One region of the Kocuria sp. KD4 genome, then DNA from elsewhere that is predicted to be linked to it. Evidence: riboswitches for the same ligand, from Rfam matches in the RefSeq annotation. Region 1 holds a riboswitch; each other region holds the start of a gene.

Region 1 (3,845 bases):
ACCTGGTCTTCGGGTTGATCCTCGCGGTGTTCGTGACCCGCACGCTCACGCTGCCCCCGGTGCGGTTGTCCGGGCGGTTCAACGTCCTGCATTTCGCGCTGTTCGTGGTCACATTCATCTGGCAGGTGGCCCGGGCCAGCATCCACGTGTTCGGTGTCGCGCTCATGCAGGGCCCCAAGGTGCACAACGCGGTGCTGCGAGTGAAGCTGCGGCAGAACAACGACCTGCTCATGACGGCCGTGGGTCACACCATGGCGCTGATCCCGGGCTCGCTCGTGGTGGAGGTGGATCGCGGCAACGGGATCCTGTACTTCCACGTGCTGGACGTCTCCACGCCGGAGGAAGCGGAGTCGTTCCGGGAGTCCGCGCTTAATATCGAGGCGGCGTGGATCAAGATCATGGGCTCCAAGGAGGACCTCGCGAAACTGGAGGCCTCGGGTGGCGCGGGCGGCGCGGACGCCTCCGGCGCCGTCGCGTCGCCGACCACCAAGATGAACAAGGCCCTGGACGGCCGTGGGGAGGAGCGGCCATGACCATGTTAGACGTCGCCGTGTGGGTGTGCGGTGCGATTCTCACCGTGGCGGCCGCGGGCACGATCTACCGGCTGGCCAAGGGCCCGTCCCTGTTGGACCGGGTGATCGCCACGGACGTGTTGCTCGCGATCGTGGGTGCGGGTCTCGCCATCGAGATGGTGTACAACCACCACTCCAGCAACATCATCCTGCTCGTGATCATCTCCCTGGTGGGCTTCCTGGGGTCTGTGACGGTCGCGCGCAATGTGGGGTTGGAGCGCTCATGAACTGGCACACCGTCCTGGACGTCATCGCGCTGCTGTGCCTCGTGGGGGGGTCCCTCATGTCCCTGGCCGCGGCGGTGGGTTTGGTGCGCTTCCCCGATCTGCTCTCGCGCATGCACGCCGGCACCAAACCCCAGGTCCTGGGGTTGCTCCTGCTGCTCACGGCCGTGGCGATCGAGAGCGGCAATCCCGGCATGATCCCGCTGATGATCCTCGCGTGGCTGTTCCAGCTGCTCACGGTGCCCGTGTCCGCGCACATGGTGGGCCGCGCCGCCTACCGCTCCAAGCACCTGAACCAGAAGAACCTCGTGGAGGACGAGCTGCGCGAGGTCGTCGCTCGCGCCGGCGAGGAAGAATCTCGCTGAGGACGTAATTCTCGGTGGGACCGGGTTCCTTCCGCCCCGTCGCGCCCGGCGCTTCGTATGCTGGGCAACGAGCACGACGTCGTCGGCCGCCCGGTGCCGACGGCACCCACAAGACAAGGAGAACCTCATGAACAAGGCAATGGACATTTTCGGCACGGTGGCGTCCCTGGGTGGTGTGGCCCTGGCCAACAAGGGTCTGTCCGCGGTGTGGAAGCAGGTCACCGGCAACGAGCCCCCCGCCAAGAACCCGGACCCGGACGAGGCATGGACCGGCATCATCATCTGGGCCGTGATCACCGGTGTTGTGGGCACCGTCATCAAGGTGGGGATCTCCCGCCAGGTGGCCAAGTTCGAGTCCAAGGACTCTGATCCTTCCCATAGCTCCCAGAGCGAGATCTGAGCCGCGGGTACCGCGCCCCCCGTACGGGTGGGCCGGGGCCGCGTAGGACGTACGCACGACGGCGGGTGGCCGGGCACGCGAGATGCCCGGCCACCCGCCGTCGTGGTCTAGACTGGCGTCTCAACGACAGGGGAGCGCCACCGCGGCGCTGAGAGTGCGCGTGAGCGCAGACCCTCGAACCTGATCCGGCTCGTACCGGCGCTAGGGAGTCGAGTATCTCAAGGACCCGCTCGCAACGGCGGGTGGTGTTCTTCCCCTCCTGGGATCTTCAGGAGGATTCAGCATGACGCAGGTCGGTAACACCCCCACCCGTACACCGCGCGCAAGCGGCTACCGCAGCTCGTCGTGGCGGGTCGTGGACATCGTGGTCACCGCCGTGCTGGCCGCGGTGTGCGCCGTGATCTTCTGGATGTGGTCCAACCTCCTGTACCCGGCGGTCTCGGCGGGTACGGTGGCCTACCCGCCGTCCGCGGGCCTCATCGCGGGGGGCTGGCTCGTGGCGGGCACCCTGGGCGCCCTGATCATCCGCAAACCGGGCGCGGCCCTGTTCTGCGAGTTGCTCGCGGCCGTGATCGAGGGCTTCCTGGGAACGCATTTCGGGTGGCTCGTGGTGCTCTCCGGTCTGGTGCAGGGCCTCGGTGTGGAGGTCGTGTTCCTCCTGACCCGTTACCGCCGGTTCGGTCCCGTGACCGCGGCGATCGGTGGGGCGGTATCCGGGCTGTTCCTGGGCGTGAGCGAGAACATCATGTACAACTTCGAGTGGGCCCTGGATCAGCAGGTCGTCTACGCGGCGCTGACCACGCTTTCCGGGGCCGTGATCGCAGGGTTGCTCATGTGGGCCGTGATGAAGGCCCTGCAGGCCACGGGTGTCCTCGGAGCACTGGCCTCCGGCGCCGTGCGCCGATGACCGCGGAATCGACCGTGCAACTCACGGGCGCGCGGGTGGTCCTGGAGGGGTTCGGATGGCATCACCCCGGCCGCGAGACGCCCAGTCTGGTGGACCTGGACCTGATCATCGAGCCCGGCGAACGCGTCCTGCTCCTGGGCCCGTCCGGGGCGGGCAAGTCCACGCTCTTGCAGGCGCTCGCCGGTGTGGACCAGGACCCTGACGGCCGCTCCGCATCGGGCGGGTTGACCGTCGGGGGTGTCGACCCGCGCGACGCCCGCGGCACGGTGGGCTTCATGCATCAGGACCCCGAGACGCAGGTGGTCCTCTCGCGCGTGGGGGACGACGTCGCGTTCGGCCTCGAGAACCTCGCCGTCCCTCGCGAGCGGATCTGGCCGCGCGTGCGGGAAGCGCTCGCGCGCACGGGTCTGGAGCTTCTCCTGGATCACCCCACCACGGCGCTGTCCGGGGGGCAGAAACAACGTCTCGCGCTCGCCGGGACCCTGGCCATGTGCCCGCGGCTGCTGTTGCTGGACGAACCCACGGCGAGCGTGGACCACGAGGGGGCGCAGCAGCTGTGCCGCGCCGTGGCCGATGCGGTGCGCGAGGACGGGACCACCCTTGTGGTCGTGGAGCACAGGGTGGCCCTGTGGGAACCGGTCGTGGACCGTGTGATCGTGCTGGGCGACGACGGTCGGGTGGCCTTCGACGGTCCCGCGCAGCAGACCCTGCAGGACGCCCGGGAGCTGCTGCAGCACCAGGGTACGTGGGTCCCCGGCTGGGTGCCGCGCACTCGCACTCCCGTGCATGCCTCGAATGGCATGGATCCCGCGGTACGGCAGACGGCTGTCTCCGCGGCGCCACACGACATCACGCCGCCCGCTGCGCCTACGGAGAATGCGCCGGCCGCGTCGTCGATGAGGGCTTCGGATGTCGCGGAGTCTGCGCAGGATACGGGTGGTTTTGCCGCCGTGCCCGCCGCCGTCGCACCGGGCACCACCTTGTTGAGCGCCCGCGATCTCGCCGTGTCCCGGAGCCAACCGCGCCGGCGGGCGCTCGCGCGGCGGCGTCGTCGGGCGCTCGCCGCGTGGCGGCGCGGGGAAGCGTACCCGGAACCGGACGTGCGCACGGGGGCGGCGCCGGCGGCCGAGAACATCACCGTGGACGTCCGCGCGGGGCACGCGCTGGCCGTCACAGGCGTCAACGGCGCGGGGAAGTCCACCCTCGCGCTGACCCTCGCCGGACTGCTGCTGCCCGTGCGCGGCACCGTGTGGGCCACGGACGCCCTCGCGACCGACGCGCCCGCTGATCCCTCCCTGTGGGACGGCGCGGAACTGGTCTCCCGCGTGGGCACCGTGTTCCAGCATCCCGAACACCAGTTCCTGCGCCCCACCGTGC
Region 2 (3,845 bases), 250 kb from region 1:
GAGAAGGTCTTCCTCGCCGATAGCGAGCACTGTGAGGAGCTGTCCTCGCCCCGATGGCGCGATCGCCACCCCATGGCCCGGGTCGCCGAGACGATCCTGGTACCGCTGCGCCCGTTCCTCTGACCGGACCCTCCCGATCGACGACGCCGCTGACGCCACCGACGATGCCGCCCCGCCCACCGTGCGGGGCGGCGTCGTCGTCCTGTGGCGGGGTTGCGCCGCGGAGCCTCAACCCCGCGTGAGGTGACCCCTCAGGGTGGTGGCGGTGTACGCGGTGCGGAACAGGCCGCGGCGCTGGAGTTCGGGGACCACGAGGTCCACGAAGTCGTCCAGGGAGTCCGGCTGGACGGGCGGCATGAGGTTGAAGCCGTCCGCGCCACCGTTGTCGAACCATTCCTGCATTCGATCCGCGATGGACTCCGGGGTGCCCACCATCGTGCAGTGACCCCCGCCGGCGGCGAGGCGGCCGAGCAACTGGCGGACCGTGGGGCGCTCGGCCTCGATGATCCGCAGGATGGTGCCGTAGCGGCCCTGCGGGCCGGTGAACTCCTCCAGGGGCGGCAGCGTGGGCACGGGCGCATCTAGGTCCCACTGCGCGCAGTCCTGCTCCACGAACGTGGAGAGCTGTGCGAGCGACTGCTCCACAGGGAGCAAACGGTCCACGCTGGCCTGCTTCTCGAGGGCCTCTTCGTGCGTGCGGCCCACGTACGTGATCAGACCGGGCATCACGATCACGGAACCGGGATCACGCCCGGCGCGGGCCACTTCGGCCTTCACCGCCGCGTAGTACTCCTGCGCGGCGGGCAGATCGTAGGCCACGGCGTAGATCCCCTCTGCAAAGTCGGCCGCGAGTGCCTTGCCGGGCCCGGAGGCACCCGCTTGGAAGAGGACCGGTTCCCCCTGGGGGGAGGGCGGAACCGTGAGGGGCCCATCCACCAGGAAGTGGCGGCCCTCGTGGTGCAGGCGGTGCAGCTTGGAGGGCTCAGCCCACCGGCCCTCCGGGTCTGCGGTGACGGCGTCCTCGTCCCAGCTGGCCCACAGGGCGCGAGCCACCTCCACGAACTCGCGGGCACGCTCGTAGCGCTCATCCTTGGTCGGCATGGCCCGGTAGCCGTGGTTGCGGGCCTCGGAGTCCCACATGGAGGTCACCACGTTCCACCCCGCTCGCCCGCCCGAGATGTGGTCTAAGGACGCGAGCATCCTGGCCGCGTGGAACGGGGTGAAGAACGTGGTGGACACCGTGCACACCAGGCCGACGCGCTCGGTGGCCCGCGCCATCGCGGACAGCGCTGTCAGGGGTTCCAGGCTCCAGTGGGGCCCGCCGGAGACGTCACCCACGCTGTGCCCGTCCGCGAAGAACACCGCATCGAACAGACCGCGTTCGGCAGTCCGCGCGAGCTCCTCGTAGTAGGCGATGTCCGTGAGGCGGTGCACCGAGGAGTTCGGGGCACGCCACGCGGCCTGGTGGTGGCCGGCGCTGTAGAGGAACGCGTTGAGGTGGAGGCGGCGGGCCGGTGCGGTCGTGGGCGACGACGCCGCAGCGGCCGTCCCGAGCGTCGGCTCAGCTTCGGGGGTGGTTGCCGACGCCGCACCCCCGGCAGGTGCCCTTCGCGCGGGGCCGGGCCGGGCGGCGTCGTCGTGCGGAGAGGGGGCGGCCATGTCAGTCCATCACCAGCCCGCCGTCGACCACCAGGTTCTGGCCGGTGACCCCGCGGGACCAGTCCGAGGCGAAGAACAGGGCGGTGTCCGCGAACTCCTCGGGGGTGGTCACGCGGCCCAGGGGAGTGCCGGCGGCAATGAAGTCGAAGACCTCGTCCGGGGTGGCGGCGCTCGCGTCCGTGGTTCGCAGCAGGCCGCCGGAGATCATGTTGACGGTGATGCCCTGCGGGCCGAGGTCTTTGGCGGCGGTGCGGGTGAGGGCGAGCAGGGCGGCCTTCGCGGCGGTGTAGTCGTGGTAGGGGACCACGGGGTTCTGGAAGAGGTTGGTGCCGATGTTGATGATGCGCCCCTCACCGGCCTCCACCATGCCCGGGGTGACCGCCTGCATCACGTTGAGGGCACCCACCACGGCGCCCTGGAACTGCTGCGTGAGGTTCTCGGCGGTCAGGTGCTCCAGGGTGGGGCGGGCATCGCCGTTGAAGCTGAAGTCCACCAGGGCGTTGTTCACCGCCACCGTGATCGGCGCGCCGAAGTGTTCCCGGGCCCGGGAGACCATGTCCCGCACCTGCTGCGCGTCGGTCACGTCCGCCTGGACCGCGAGTGCCCGGTCCTCCCCGAGTTCGCTGACCAGCGCACGGGCCCGCTCATCGCTGGAGTGGTAGTTCACGACGACGCGCGCGCCCTCCCGCGCGAACGCCCGGCTGAGGTGCTCCCCGAGCCCGCGGGCTCCGCCGGTGACCAGGACGATGGTGTTCTCGATCCGCATGCTCACTCCTGTGGCTCACGGCGAAGAAAGCGGTGCGCCACCTGCGCGGTGCCACCGTGACATCCCTTCGCCAGTACTAACTGGACAGGTTCGACGGGTGTCATCTCAGCCGCTGCGGTCCTCTGTCTGCCCGCCCGGTGGGCGGGGAGGGTGGCGGCACCCCGTGTCACTGGTGGTCAGTGTAGACGGAGCCGCTCAGCCTCGTGGCAGCCGCCCCGCGTGCGCCGCCCTAAAGCGCCCTGCTACCCTTGCTGGCTGGTGTGCCGGGAAGTCTGGTCGGCGGTAATGAGCGTGATGCCCGTCGACACTGGAGTGATCCATGCCCCCGCACCACAGCACCACCCCTGCCCACGTTGAGCCCGGAACCCCGGGAACCGTGGTGCAGGCAGAACCCTCCGGCTTCGTCTCGGAGCCCGGTTTCTTCAACCATCCTGAGCCCCCGTGCGAGCCCAACCACCCCTCGGGCGGCCTCTTCTCCCGCCTCCAGGACGTCCTGCGCCGCGAGACCGTGGCCGGCATCCTCCTGGTGGTCGCCGCCGTCCTCGCCATCGTCTGGGCCAACTCGCCCTTCGTGGAGAGCTACTTCGCCCTCCGGGACCTGAAGGTCGGCTACGAGCCGTGGCACCTGGACCTCAGCCTGGGGACGTGGGCCGCGGACGGGCTACTCGCCGTGTTCTTCTTCCTCGTGGGCCTGGAGCTCAAGCGCGAGTTCGTCGCGGGTGATCTGCGGGACCTCGGGAAGGCGGCGGTGCCGATCGCGGCGGCCGTGGGCGGCGTCGTCGTCCCCGCGCTGATCTACGCGGCGGTCAACGCGACGAACCCCGAGACCCTGGGCGGCTGGGCGATCCCCACCGCCACCGACATCGCGTTTGCGGTGGCGGTGCTCGCGATCGTCGGCTCGCACGTGCCCAGCGCGCTCCGCCTGTTCCTGCTGACGCTCGCGGTGGTGGACGACCTGCTGGCCATCACGATCATCGCGATCTTCTACACCGACGAGGTGCACGTGCTCCCGCTGCTGCTCGCGCTCGTCCCGCTGGCCGTGTTCGGGCTGCTCGCACACCGCTTCCCCCGCTTCTTCGCGCACCGCACGTGGGCCGCCTGGGCGATCCTGGTGCCGCTGGCCGTGATCACGTGGGCCCTGGTCCACGAGGCGGGGATCCACGCCACGGTCGCGGGCGTGCTGCTCGGTTTCGCCGTCCCCGTCCTCGCGGGGAAGGCCTCCGGGGAGCCCGTGGAGCTCGCCGAGCACCTGGAGCACCGCGTCCGGCCCCTGTCCGCCGGGTTCGCGGTGCCGGTCTTCGCGTTCTTCTCCACGGGCGTCGCGGTGGGCGGCTGGGACGGATTGACGACGGCGCTCGCCGCCCCCGTCACGCTCGGCATCATCGCGGGCCTCGTCCTGGGCAAGCCGCTGGGCGTCATC
Region 3 (3,845 bases), 820 kb from region 1:
GCAGGAAGCTCTACGGTGCTGCCTGCCTCGCCGGCGACGCGGTCAAGGGTCACGAGGTCTCCGATGGAAACCTTCTCCTGGCGGCCGCCTGCGCGGACAATCGCGTACACCACTTGGGAACTCACTTCTCTCGACATCTATGGACTACGTGTGTGGGTCGGGCGTACTCCTGGAGGACTGCGAATGTCGAGACATCACGCCGCGGTGATCCATGACCGACCGCATTCTCCGCGTGGCTATCGCATCGATTCAGGATGTTCGCCCGAGTGTGCCGCAACCTGGTGCGTGAACTGGATATGACACACACCGGCGCTCGGCACCGACACCCCAGCCTACCCGATCACCCGAAGTCATGCCAGTTGCGCCGCGGCGCGCCGCTCGCCCTCCGGCGACGTCGCCGGGGTCGTCTGCGCGAAGAAGGCCAGCTCGAGCGCGCACGCCCGGTGGAACGCGCGGCGCATGTGCTCCCGGGTGGCCGGGTCCGCGTGGGCGGCCTCCCGGTCCACGATCTCGCGCACCGACTCGGTCGCGGTCTGGAAGTCCGGATCGTCGTACGTGCTGAGCCAGTCGGCGAACGGGTGCTGCGGTCCCGCGACGCGGGCACGACGGGTGAGCTCCGCACCCACGTGGGCGTAGAGCCAGTAGCACGGCAGGATCGCGGCGGAGCCCACCGCGAAGCCGTCCTGACCCGTGCGCGCCAGCAGGAAGTCCGCGTAACTGCTCGTGACGTCACTCGGCGGCATGGGCTCCCGATCCCCGAGCCGGGCGCGATGCAGCGCGGACTCGACCGAGACCACGGAGGCCGACGCCGCGGCGAAGTGTTCGCGCGAACGCTCGTCCGGGGCGGAGGCCGCGAGCAGGGCCAGCGCCCGGGAGTAGTACTGCAGATATTGCATGTCCTGGTCCAGGTACAGCTCGAACTCGCCCGGGTCCAGGGTGCCGTCCCCGAGGCCCCGGATGAACGCCAGGGCGGCAATGCGTTCACGCACCGGGGCGCTCTCCTCCCACAGTTCATCGGTGAACCGGGGGCCCTCGGATTCCGCGGCGGCCGTCATCACGAACGCCGGATCCGTGACGAGGTGCTGGACGTGGTGCATGTGGTGCACGGGACCGTTGCCGTGACCCACGTGCAACTCGTCCGCGCCGCGCAGTGCACCGCGCAACCATGTGCGGGCCGTGCGGATCGCCTCGGGCCAGTCCCCGGTCCGCGCCACGACCGTGGCCACCGCGGAGGACAGCGAGCACCCGGTGCCGTGGGTGTTACGCGTGTGCACCCTGCGACCCTCGAACAACGCGGCGGGTTCGTCCTGACCGGGGAGCAACAGGGCGTCCGGGGTCGTGTCCCCGGCCAAGTGGCCACCCTTCACGAGGACCCGGGTATGGAACGCCGCCGCGACCGCGCGTCCCTGCTCGAGCGCCTCGTCCCAGGTCGCGGCCACGGGGCGCTCGGCCAGCACCGCGAGTTCCGGGAGGTTGGGGGTGATCAGATTCGCGTGGGGCAGCAGCTCCCGCAGGGCCCGTTCGGCGTCCGGACGCAGCAATCGCCCACCGGCCGTGGCGACCATGACGGGGTCGATCACGACCACGGGTGCGCGCCCCACCATGAGCCAGTCCCGGACCGTGTCGATGACCTCCACGGAGCCGAGCATCCCCACCTTGATCGCATCCAGGGTGACGTCCCCGGCGACCGCATCCAGCTGGTCCCGCAGGACCTGGACGGGTGGGGTGTGTACGCTCACGACGCCCCGGGTGTTCTGGGCGACCACTGCGGTGATCACACTCAGCCCGTACCCGCCCAGTGCGGCGATGGATTTCAGGTCCGCGGCGTGACCCGCCCCGCCCGTGGGATCGGTTCCGGCAATCGAGAGGACGCGGGGTATGGCGGTAGAAGGCGTGGTGTCCACGACAATCCCTTCGCTAGTACGAGCTAGATCAGGTTCGACGGGTGTGTTCTCAGCCGCAGTGCGCAGCACCCCGTGTGTGTGTCCCCGATCATGCCACAGGGGCACCCGGAATCCCGGGTGCCCCTGCGGTGCTCGCGTGGCGACGGATCCAGCCGCCGGTCACTCAGTCCTGCTTGCCGGTCATCGTGATGTCCTGAGCCTTGATGCCCACACCCACGATGGTGGGCTGGTCACCGGACGCCGCGGGGGCCACGGCCCCGGCCTCCGCGGTGAAACGGCTGACCTGCCGTTCCTGCGTGTACTCGTGGGTCTCCACGCTCGCGGTTCCGGGCGCGGCCGCCGGCGCCACGGCACGCCGCGACCCACGACGCCGTCGGGCCGGAGCCGCCGGCGCCTCCGCCGGCCGGTTCCCGCCAGCGGACGACGCTGCCCCGGAAGTCTGCTGCTGCGCGGCACTCGTCTGCCCTGCACTGGATTGCGCAGTCCCGGAGTTCGACGGCGCGTGTCCGGCGGCCGACCGCTTCGACACGGCCTCTCGCGGCTGGGGCGCGGCGTCCGCATCCTGAACGGCACCCTCGGTCGAGGTTTCGTGCTCGCCCGCATCCGTGAACGCGGCGCTCAGCGAATCCAGGGACAGGGCCTCCTGGGTGCCCTCGCTCCCCCGCTGCTCAGACTGCCCGTGGGGCAGTTCGATGACCTCGCCGTGAATCGTGAGGCTCGCGGACGAGTCCCCACCGGAACGGTCCTCGGACCGGGAATCCCCGCGCGAGTCGTTCCCGGAACCGTCCCGGCCGGAACCGTCGTTCTGCACGGCGTTGTCCTCGCCCTGCTGACCGCGACCGCGGCTGCGCTTGCCGCGGCGCTTGCGGCGACGGCGCCCGCCCTCGGACTCCCCGTGGGAGTTCTCGGACGCGTGCTCCCCGCCCTGCTGACCGCGGGAGGTCTGCTGCTCCTGGGAACCGGTGTCCTCGGCCTGCCCGCCCCCGGACTGCGGTGCGGTGCCCTGGGAAGCATTCCGTGCGGCGTCGTCGGACTCGTCGTGGGAGGAGGCCGCGGCGATGTTTGCGAACGCCGTGCGGGTGGCCTCCACGCGCGCCTGGTCCGGCTCGTCCGAACTGTGGTGCTGGTTGCCGTTCCTGGGCTTGTCCTGCGCACCGTTGTGCTGCTTGTTGCGCGAACGCTTACGCTCGTGTCGAGTGCCGCGGTGGTCGGAGGGAGCCGCGCCGGAGCGGCCCTTCAAGGGGTGGTCGTGGACCACGACGCCGCGGCCCGCGCATTCCTCGCACGGCTCGGAGAAGACCTCGAGCAACCCCGTACCCATGCGCTTGCGCGTCATCTGCACGAGACCCAGGGAGGTCACTTCGGCCACCTGGTGCTTCGTGCGGTCCCGGCCCAGGCACTCCACGAGCCGGCGCAGTACGAGATCGCGGTTGGACTCCAGAACCATGTCGATGAAGTCCACCACGATGATCCCGCCGATATCCCGCAACCGCAGTTGCCGCACGATCTCCTCGGCGGCTTCGAGGTTGTTCTTGGTCACGGTCTCCTCGAGGTTGCCCCCGGAGCCCGTGAACTTGCCGGTGTTGACGTCCACCACGGTCATGGCCTCGGTGCGGTCGATCACGAGCGATCCGCCGGAGGGCAGGAAGACCTTGCGCTCGAGGGCCTTCTGGATCTGCTCCTCCACGCGCATGTGCTCGAAGAGGTCGTCATCGCCGGTCCAGCGCTCGAGGCGGTCCAGCAGGTCGGGCGCCACGTAGGTCACGTAAGCCTCGATGTTGTCCCACGCCTGCTCGCCCTGGACCACCATGGCGGTGAAATCCTCGTTGAAGACGTCCCGCACCGTCTTGATGGTCAGGTCCGGTTCCGCGTACAGCATTTCCGGGGCCAGCGTCTTGGTGGACTTTGCCTTGTCCTGGATCTGCTCCCACTGCGAGCGCA

The links. A riboswitch is a leader RNA that binds a small molecule or an ion and turns the genes downstream of it on or off. The one in region 1 is predicted to bind thiamine pyrophosphate.
Region 2: it holds a riboswitch for thiamine pyrophosphate, as region 1 does, so the genes downstream of both, HBK84_RS00920 (3-oxoacyl-ACP reductase) here and HBK84_RS02080 (ECF transporter S component) in region 1, are expected to answer to the same signal.
Region 3: it holds a riboswitch for thiamine pyrophosphate, as region 1 does, so the genes downstream of both, HBK84_RS05885 (bifunctional hydroxymethylpyrimidine kinase/phosphomethylpyrimidine kinase) here and HBK84_RS02080 (ECF transporter S component) in region 1, are expected to answer to the same signal.

Annotation. Positions count from the first base shown of each region.
Region 1 is NZ_CP050449.1:457,638-461,482, forward strand. It holds gene HBK84_RS02060 (Na+/H+ antiporter subunit E) at 1-533, shown strand, start outside; gene HBK84_RS02065 (monovalent cation/H+ antiporter complex subunit F) at 536-799, shown strand; gene mnhG (monovalent cation/H(+) antiporter subunit G) at 796-1,161, shown strand; gene HBK84_RS02075 (DUF4235 domain-containing protein) at 1,289-1,561, shown strand; TPP riboswitch at 1,680-1,786, shown strand; gene HBK84_RS02080 (ECF transporter S component) at 1,845-2,468, shown strand; gene HBK84_RS02085 (ABC transporter ATP-binding protein) at 2,465-3,845, shown strand, end outside.
Region 2 is NZ_CP050449.1:207,658-211,502, forward strand. It holds gene HBK84_RS00910 (phosphatidylserine/phosphatidylglycerophosphate/cardiolipin synthase family protein) at 1-123, shown strand, start outside; gene HBK84_RS00915 (LLM class flavin-dependent oxidoreductase) at 229-1,659, opposite strand; gene HBK84_RS00920 (3-oxoacyl-ACP reductase) at 1,661-2,425, opposite strand; TPP riboswitch at 2,471-2,599, opposite strand; gene nhaA (Na+/H+ antiporter NhaA) at 2,745-3,845, shown strand, end outside.
Region 3 is NZ_CP050449.1:1,280,311-1,284,155, reverse strand. It holds gene rplU (50S ribosomal protein L21) at 1-113, opposite strand, end outside; gene HBK84_RS05885 (bifunctional hydroxymethylpyrimidine kinase/phosphomethylpyrimidine kinase) at 351-1,904, opposite strand; TPP riboswitch at 1,892-1,987, opposite strand; gene HBK84_RS05880 (Rne/Rng family ribonuclease) at 2,068-3,845, opposite strand, start outside.